One region of the Neorhizobium sp. T6_25 genome, then DNA from elsewhere that is predicted to be linked to it. Evidence: riboswitches for the same ligand, from Rfam matches in the RefSeq annotation. Region 1 holds a riboswitch; each other region holds the start of a gene.
The links. A riboswitch is a leader RNA that binds a small molecule or an ion and turns the genes downstream of it on or off. The one in region 1 is predicted to bind cobalamin.
Positions count from the first base shown of each region.

Region 2: it holds a riboswitch for cobalamin, as region 1 does, so the genes downstream of both, C5L10_RS16240 (DUF1636 domain-containing protein) here and C5L10_RS01820 (ABC transporter substrate-binding protein) in region 1, are expected to answer to the same signal.
Region 3: it holds a riboswitch for cobalamin, as region 1 does, so the genes downstream of both, C5L10_RS09160 (aromatic ring-hydroxylating dioxygenase subunit alpha) here and C5L10_RS01820 (ABC transporter substrate-binding protein) in region 1, are expected to answer to the same signal.
Region 4: it holds a riboswitch for cobalamin, as region 1 does, so the genes downstream of both, bluB (5,6-dimethylbenzimidazole synthase) here and C5L10_RS01820 (ABC transporter substrate-binding protein) in region 1, are expected to answer to the same signal.

Region 1 covers NZ_PVBL01000001.1:404,271-406,464, reverse strand. Annotated here, with positions in the region: gene C5L10_RS01820 (ABC transporter substrate-binding protein) at 1-1,018, opposite strand, end outside; cobalamin riboswitch at 1,411-1,605, opposite strand; gene aztD (zinc metallochaperone AztD) at 1,812-2,194, opposite strand, start outside.
Region 2 covers NZ_PVBL01000010.1:170,092-172,285, reverse strand. Annotated here, with positions in the region: gene C5L10_RS16250 (CbtA family protein) at 1-302, opposite strand, end outside; gene C5L10_RS16245 (CbtB-domain containing protein) at 316-492, opposite strand; cobalamin riboswitch at 529-758, opposite strand; cobalamin riboswitch at 818-1,057, shown strand; gene C5L10_RS16240 (DUF1636 domain-containing protein) at 1,165-1,575, shown strand; gene cobW (cobalamin biosynthesis protein CobW) at 1,572-2,194, shown strand, end outside.
Region 3 covers NZ_PVBL01000005.1:196,332-198,525, forward strand. Annotated here, with positions in the region: gene C5L10_RS09150 (L-threonylcarbamoyladenylate synthase) at 1-198, opposite strand, end outside; gene C5L10_RS09155 (DUF6656 family protein) at 232-846, opposite strand; cobalamin riboswitch at 1,012-1,243, shown strand; gene C5L10_RS09160 (aromatic ring-hydroxylating dioxygenase subunit alpha) at 1,346-2,194, shown strand, end outside.
Region 4 covers NZ_PVBL01000022.1:115,056-117,249, forward strand. Annotated here, with positions in the region: gene C5L10_RS24495 (hypothetical protein) at 1-387, shown strand, start outside; gene bluB (5,6-dimethylbenzimidazole synthase) at 388-1,074, opposite strand; cobalamin riboswitch at 1,155-1,340, opposite strand; gene C5L10_RS24505 (TolB family protein) at 1,368-2,194, opposite strand, start outside.

The DNA.
Region 1 (2,194 bases):
GCATGCCGTCCTTTTCGCGCATGCCGCCGCTGCCTCTTGCCCAGCCGGCTTCGTCGAGCAGCGCGCCGGCCCTGGCAAGATCGGTCGGACGGGCCTGCCTGCCGGCAAAGGGGAAATAGGCGGCATAGGCACCGGTCGCGGGTTCGCCGCCGTTGATCGCGGCTGCAAGCTCCTTGCGGTCGAAGGCCAGATCGATCGCCCGGCGTACCTTCACGTCAGCCATCAGCGGCCGGGCGGTGTTGAAGAAAGCAAGATACTGGTATCCGACCGGGAACGACTTGATCGTCAGGTCCGGATTTGTCTTGAGCCGGGTAACGACCTCCGACGGCAAGCCGAAGGCCATGTCGAGTTCGCCTGCTTCCAGCGCCAGCGTCAGGGTCTGGGCATCACCGAACTTGCGGAAATTGACCGGCGAACGCTCATCGGCGCCAGCGAAATGCACGTTGGGCTCCAGCGTGATCGAGGCATCCGTCTTGAAGGCGGAGATCCGGTAAGGACCACTGAAGACGGCATTGCCGGCCTCGGCGGGTTTGTAGGCAATCAGCGGCCATTCGGCGAAGAGCGCCTGAATGAACGGCACCGGCTTTTCGGTCGTCACCTTCAGCGTCAGGTCGTCGACCGCCTCGAAGGTCAGCTTGCCGCCGGTCGCGAGCGTCGCCTTGTTGATGGCGAACGTGGTATCGAAACCGGCTGCCAGTGCCCTGGCGGTGACAGGCGTGCCATCGGAGAACCGGCGGCCTGGTTTCAGGGTCACGGTCCAGGTCAGGTCTGCGATGCGCTCCGCCTTCGCGGCCAGCTCCGGCACGAGCTTGCCGTCCCGATCGACGGTGAAGAGATTCTCGCCGACGCCATGGCTGACCAGCGCCCAGCCGTTCGAGCCCTTGGCCGGGTCCGTGCCGCTGGTGATGTAGGTGGCACCGACGCGAAGCGGCTCGCCTGCGAAGACGGTGCCTGCGGTGGCAAAGGTTGTGGCGGTGAGCCAGGCGGCGGCCAGGCGCGATAAAGTCTGCGACCTCAATTGTCTCTCCTCTTGTTCTGTTCGGATGGGGTGCGAAGCCGCTGCTTGCGGCCTGTTGGATGATAGGCGAAGTCCTCGACGATGCGGCAGCTAAGCGACCAGATTGGACCGCTTGGCGCAGCGAGGGGGTTCCCTGTTCGGTAAAGGCGAAGCGCACCGTTCCGGCCCCGGTCATGCCGGCCGCAAGCTCCGCGAGCCGCTGCATTTCCAGATGCGGTGATGCCGCAAAGGCGGATTTGCCGATCAGGAGGACGGCGCGCCCGGATACGTGCTGGGAAGATAATCCCTGTGTTTTCACTGCCTTCGTCTCACTCAAGGAGGAGCAGCAAAAATGAAGGTTGCGGCAGGCACGATGGCCCGACGAACCGTCATTCCTGTGGCACACCCCGACCACGGAACTTCTATCGTCAGGCAGGTCTCCTGGCTCGCGGGTCAAAGCCGTCATCGCCCGTCTTCCCGGCATTGGCTGCCAGTGACATGTTGGGCGAACGGCTCACCGCTCACAGTTGCGGGACAGCTCCGGTTTTGACCGGATTCCCTCTTAGCTTCCATCGCGAGATGGAAGAACCTTGACGCCGCGAACTTACACTCCCTCTGCCGACTGTCAACGGCGCCGCTTCATGCCGCATCACGCGGCTCGTCGTTCCCAAGGTGCGAAAAGGATCCGGAAGATTCGCCAAAGGTCAGGCAGGAAGACAGGCTGTCGATCAGGCGCCGGCTGCTGCATCGTCATCTCCTGAACGGATCCTGGTCCGGAACTGCCGTGGGAATTCCGGACCCAAACGCTACCGCGTCAATGCGATGCTCCGGAGCCGCCGACGGCAACGATCGTAAAGGGTTTTCCTTCGACGGGAATCGTCCGGACCTCCTTCAGGCTCTCCGTATCGACGACGCGAACCAGCGAGTGCCGCGGATCGGTAATGACGATATGGCCGTCCGCAACGGCAAGACGCGGCCGCGGATCACGCCAATGGCCGTCCTTGCTGTAGGGCTCGGTGACCTTGGCCTTGCGAGCGATCTCGCCCTTGATCACGTCCAGCACATGAAGATCGCCGTCCTCGGTCAGGATGTAGGCATTGCGCGGCGTTGCCGGATCCAGCAGGAAATCGACGCGGCGGGTAGGCAGGGCGATCAGCCGGAAGTGCTCCTCGGCGTCCGGATCGATCAGGACGATTT
Region 2 (2,194 bases), on a different contig from region 1:
ACGAGGACAAGTGCAAAACCGATAGCCGACAGCATGTCGGCGGCAGCAGTATAGATGAAACGCTCGAAGCCATCGGCGGGAGCCCAGGCTTCCTCACCGTGGTGATGCTCGGCGGCGGATGCCGTGGCACCTGCGGCCGGTGCAGCATCATGGCTGTGGCCCGCCTCGGGCGCGGCATTCTCGAACACTTCCGCCTGCAGGATCAGCGGCACGGTGGAGAAGCTCTGCATCACGGTCAGCAGCAGTCCGGACAAAAGCCCGGCGATCACCGCCGTGAAGACGATGTTGCGAAACAACGACATTGGGGAGAACTCCTCAGTGGCAGGGGAAGGCGAGCGAGTGGCGCGTGTCATGCGCGGCGTTATGGACGACTTCCAGATGCGAGAAGCCGACAAAGCCGACGATGAACAGGCCGAGCAAGGCCGTCATGCTGAGGGGAATGATTTTCGAAGCGGAGAGGCTGACTGCAGCTGCAGCAGAATTCGTAACCATGGTCTCGTCCTTTCGCCCTCCACCCGAGGGCCGTTCACGTTCTTTGCCGCCTCTGGCAGGTCTCCTGGCTCGCGGATCGGACGCCTTCTCCCGCCTTCCCAGGATACCGTTGGCCGGATTTCCCAGTGGCTTGACGGCCGGACGGCCGTTTTGGTCGAAGACTTTCCGCTTACAGTTGCGGGGGCAGCCGCGGGTTGGACGGCAGAAATCCGTCGCACCGCATTCCCTCTAAAACCCTTTCGGGCACCATAGGCTCGGTCACTATAGACGAATTCGGCGTGACGGCAATCGCCTTTGCGACGCATTGACATGGGCCTGCGACCGGGCTTAGTTGAAGAGAGATGGTCCCTTTCCGGCAACGGGGAGGGCTAAGAGAGAATGCGGTGCGATCCCTTTTCAGGATCAATGCCGCGGCTGCCCCCGCAACTGTAGGCGGCGAGCCATTGCCTAAAACGGCCATTTGGCCGTCAAGCCACTGGGAAATCCGGCCAACGGTATCCTGGGAAGGCGGGCAAATGGCGATGACCCGCGAGCCAGGAGACCTGCCGTCCGATTAATTTTGCTTCACCGGGCGGGGTGCTCCGGAGGAAGTTTCTCGATCACCGCAGAGGGATTTCGACCTTCTGCTCCGCGCCCCGATTTTTTCGACCCCGGCGGGAACGCGGCTGACCGATGAGTGACCACCGACCAGATGATCCGGCAACCGCCGGCCCGGCAGATGTGACGATTTTCGTCTGCACCAATTGCCGTGATGCGTCCGACGGCGAAATCCGGCCGGGCATCGCACTGATCGCGGCGCTGCGCGAGGCAGCAAGCGGCAAGCCGCTCGCGGTAAAGCCGGTCACCTGCCTTGCCAATTGCGAAAAAAGCCCGAGTGCCGCGTTTAATCACAAGAGCGGCTGGTCCTATGTCTTCGGCCACCTGTCGCTCGACAATGTCGAGGATATCGTCACCGGCGCGATGATGCTGGCCGAGGACGAACGCGGCTTCCTTCCCCTTCGCGGCCGCCCGACCTGCCTGCGCGGCAAGGGCATGACGGCCCGTATTCCACCCTTTCATCACCACGAGGACATGCCATCATGAGCGTTTCGTTCGACCGCGTTCCCTGCACCGTCGTTACCGGGTTCTTAGGCGCCGGCAAGACCACGCTGATCCGCAACCTGATCGAAAACTTGAAGGGCAAGCGGCTGGCGATCATCGTCAACGAATTCGGCGATGTGGGCATCGACGGAGACGTCCTGAAGGGCTGCGGCATCGAAAGCTGCCCGGAAGACAACATCATCGAGCTTGCCAACGGCTGCATCTGCTGCACCGTGGCGGACGATTTCGTGCCGGCGATCGACCGGATCCTGGCGATCGAACCTCGCGTCGATCACATTCTCATCGAGACCTCCGGCCTCGCGCTGCCGAAGCCCCTCGTCCAGGCCTTCCAGTGGCCTGACGTTAAAGCCCGAGTGACCGTCGACGCGGTGATTGCCGTGGTCGACGGACTGGCACTCGCCGAAGGCCGCGTCGCCGACGATCACGAGGCGCTGGAAGCGCAGCGCGACGCGGACGGTTCGATCGACCATGACGATCCGGTCGAGGAAGTGTTCGAGGACCAGGTGGCTTGCGCCGACATGATCGTGCTCACCAAGAGCGACCTCCTGGATGCCGCCGGCCTCGCGACCGCCAGGGATCGCGTGTCCGCGCATCTGCCGCG
Region 3 (2,194 bases), on a different contig from region 1:
GCAGATCAGCGGGTTGAAGCGCGGCCGGCCCTTGGTCTCGTAGATGCGGGTGATGGCGGCGGGATTGGTGGCGTCGGCCGCAAGTCCGTAGACCGTCTCGGTCGGGATCGCCACGGGAAGGCCGTCGCCAAGGACGGTGCAGGCTTGGGCAAGCGCACCGTCGTGATCCCGGGTGATGTCGATGATTTGAGCCGTCATATCCGCCCGTCAATAACGCGGACCCGGGCGTCTTCAAAGCTTTTTGATGATCTCGCGGAGCATTTCGTTGGAAGTGCCAAGCATCAGGACATTCTTGATGGCTTCCATCGGATCATTGGTCTGGAACAGAAGGCCGTTCTTGCGGATCGTGCGGTTGATCTGCAGCGGCTGACCCGCCTCGCGTTCGACAGCGACGGCAAAATACATGCGCGAATAGGCCGGGCTGATATGTTCGAAGAACGTCTCTTCCTCGCCGATCTTGGAGAAGAAGTTGGCGATATAGAACGACCAGCTTACCGGGCCGCCGCGTGGAAGAAACGTTCTTGCCGCGGTGACATGGCAATAGCCGAGATGCGGCCGTTCATCGAGCGTGTGGTGGAAGATGATCTTCGGAAACTTGATCGAGCGATGGAAGGAGTTGATCCGGTTGTGGCTCGTCTCGCCGGCCGCCTCGAGCCTTTTGCCCGTGCGCTCGGCGACTTCGTTATGGGTGAGATAGCGGCGCTCTTCCGGCAGCCAGATCGGATTGTAGCGGGCGATGCGCCCCGTCCGGAGAAATTCGGAATGGGAAGCAGTCTTCACCACCACCGGCGCCGGAGGCGGTGGTGGAGGAGCTTTGTAGTAACGGATCTTTCCCTTGGCCTGCACGGTGGCATCGCTCCCATTCACGCCGGGATTTTATGGCTTATCCCTTAATGACAGGTTTCGCTTTCGCGGGGCTGGAGTGTTGCATTTTGGGCCGTTTCGCCGCTGTCGCCAACGCGGTTGCCGATGTCGCAATGTCGCCTATGCGACACGCTCGCTCGATGATTATATCCGCCTCGATCTTGAGGTGCCGCCTGACTAGGGAAGGCGGAGAATTGGGAAGCCGGCAGGGGTCTTTAGAAACCCTAATCCGGCGCTGCCCCCGCAACGGTGGTGGAGCAACAAAGCTTGGTAGAGGCCACTGGGAAAGAGCCGAAAAGGCCGCCCGGGAAGGCGCCGAGCCCGTCCCGCAACGGACAGCTCCTGAGCCCGGAAACCAGCCTTGGGATCAAAAATGACGACCGGACGCGGCGGGCGTTCGGGACAGGGTGTTGGGGTGGGCCTTGAAGGCCGGCCGGCATTTCCATGTCCTTCCGCTGTCCACATTGACGAGGAAGATAATATGGAAATTCGCAATCAGGCCCTGCGGCAGCTCAAGAACCGTCGTGAAGGCTTCAGCCTCGAACAACCCTTCTATACCGATCCCGCCTATTTCAAGCTCGATCTGGAAATGATCTGGTATCGCGACTGGCTGTTCGTCGGGCATGATTGCGAGCTGCCGAAGGCGGGAGCCTATTTCACCCTGCAGATCGGCGATTATCCGGTCGTCGTCGTGCGCGGCCGCGACAACCAGATTCGGGCGCTGCACAATACCTGCCGCCATCGCGGCAGCCGCGTCTGCACCAAGGAGCATGGCTCGGCGGTCCGGCTCGTCTGTCCCTACCATCAATGGACCTACGAGCTGGACGGCTCGCTTCTGGTCGGCCGCCAGATGGGCCAGGACTTCGACAAGACCCAGTTCAGCATGAAGAAGGTCCATTGCGAAAGCGTGGCGGGCTTTATCTTCATCTGCCTTGCCAACGAGGCGCCGGATTTCGCGCCGGTTCGTGCGGCGATCGAGCCCTATATGGCCCCGCATCGCCTCTCGGAAGCCAAGGTCGCGCACCAGTCGACGATTATCGAGAAGGGCAACTGGAAGCTCGTCTGGGAAAACAACCGCGAGTGCTACCACTGCGCCGCCAACCACCCGGAGCTCTGCCGCACCTATCCGGAATCGCCGACTGCGACCGGCGTCCAGGGTGCCAAGGACGATCCGGTCATCGCCGCCCATTGGCAGCGTTGCGAGGAGGCCGGGTTGCCGAGCGAGTTCCGCATGGACGAGACCGGCCAGTTCCGCGTCGCGCGCATGCCGCTGATCGAGGATGCCGAGAGTTATACGATGAGCGGCCGCAACGCCGTGCAGCGCAAACTC
Region 4 (2,194 bases), on a different contig from region 1:
ATGGAACAGAGCCGCGACGCGCTGGCGGCGGAACGGAACAGTTCGCGGCAGATGATCCTGCCCTCGGAAGAGCGGAATGCCATTCTCGCCGCCATTCGCGAACAGCGCTGCATCCCCTCCTTCGAGCCGCTGCCGCCTGTTGTCGATGACCGCCGAAAGGTGCCGGGCATCGAACTTCCGAGAGAAGAGCAGCCCTATTCCGGGATCACCAAGCTGCAGACCCGCCCGCAAAAGCCGCAGGCCGCGGTCCAGCCGCCCGCTCCACCGCCGCAGGAGCGGCCATACGATCCAAACAAGAAGGTGCGCACCGTCGGGCCGGCTTTCCTGCCCGAAGCGGATATCGACCTCAGCAATCCGAAATCGGCAGGACCGCAGCCGCAGCAGTGATCAACGGTTATCCCAGCGATCCTGAAAGATCAGCTCCTCCAGCGCCAACCGCTGGCGCCAGCCCTTGAGCGCCAATTCCGGCTCGGCATAGAGTTGATCGACATAACCGAGGCATAGCCACGCGACGATCTCGACGCGGTCGGGAACGCCCAGCAGCGCACGCACGTCCTCCTCGCGAAAAATGCTGACCCAACCGACACCGACGCCCTCGGCCCTTGCCGCAAGCCACAGGTTCTGCACGGCGCAGACCGTCGAATAGACGTCCATGCGCGGATTGTGGGTGCGGCCGAGCACCACCGGGCCGGCACGATCCGGATCGCAGGTGACGCAGATCGAGAGCGGCGCCTTGACGATGCCTTCGAGCTTGAGGCTGCGATAAAGGTCGCGGCTCTCCTCCGGAAACATCTCCACGGCTTCGTCATTGGCGCGCGAAAAGGCGGCACGAGCCGCCTCCCGCAGCGCCGGATCGCGGATGAGGATGAAGTTCCAGGGCTGCATGAAGCCGACCGAGGGTGCCGAATGCGCGGCGCCCAGCAGCCGCTTTACCAGGTCGTCCGGCAGCGGATCGGGCAAGAACTGGTCGCGCACGTCGCGGCGCGTCTCGATCGCCCTGTAGACGGCCGCACGCTCGGCCTTCGAAAATTCACCGGCAGGCAGCAAGGCATGCGCGAAAGGATCAGGTTGCATCGTTTGTCCCCAACAATGCCGTTGCTCCCTTGCCTTTCAGAAGCAAGGAGAGGTCCGAAACCTTTCCGCCGTCCGCGCGGGGTCGGTCTATCGTGTCAGGCCGGTCTTCTGACTTGGCTTCATCCGCCTCAACCGCCGCCTTCCCGGTTTCCCAGTGGCTTATCCTGCGGCCGAGCATCCACCTCACAGCGTTGGGCACGTTCCGGTTCCACCCCGGATTCCCGATTCTCCGGCTTGTCGCCGGCACCTGACGGGATCGGTTATGCCCTCACGCCATCCTCGGCGCAAGGCGCTCATGCGACGGGAAAATAGCGCACATAGGCAAACTCATCGCCATCAGGCGACCAATTCGGCGAGTTCATCGTGCCCTGCCCGCCGAAGAGCTCGAAAAGCGTTTCGACATTGCCGCCGTCCATGTCCATCAGCCTGATGCGGACGTCGAGATCGCGCGGGTGATCGAAGACATCGGCATCGTAGGAGACAAAGACGAGCTTGTCACCCTTCGGTGACGGATGCGGAAACCAGTCGCCGTAACCGCCGTCGGTGATCCGCTCGGCCATGCCGCCGGCGGCCGGAACGCGCCAGATCTGCGTCAGCCCGCTGCGACTGGAATTGAAATAGATCCATTTCCCATCCGGCGAATAGTCCGGCCCGTCATTGCGGCCCTCGCCGAATGTCAGCCGCGTCTCTGCGCCACCTTCGATGCCGATCGTATAGATGTCGAACTCGTCGCCGCGGATGCCGCAATAGGCGAAGCTTTTTCCGTCAGGCGACCAGCCATGCCAGTAGGACGGCAGGTTCCGGGTCACCAGCCTCGGCACGCCGCCACCGGCGGCGGAAAGCACATAGATCGCCGACTTGCCGAACTCCACCTTGTCGGAGATGGCGATCAGCGAACCGTCCGGCGAAATGCCGTGGTCGTTGTTGCATTGGCGGGCAAAGCCGGTATCGACCAGTTCAGGCCCGTCATCACCCTCCGGTGACAGACGATAGATCAGGCCCTCGCTGTTGAGCATCAGGTAACGCCCGTCGGGCGACCAGTTGGGCGCCTCGAACAGAGCTTCCGTCTGCCAGACCACCCGCATCGTCCTCGTCCGGATATTGAAGATCTCGACCGAGC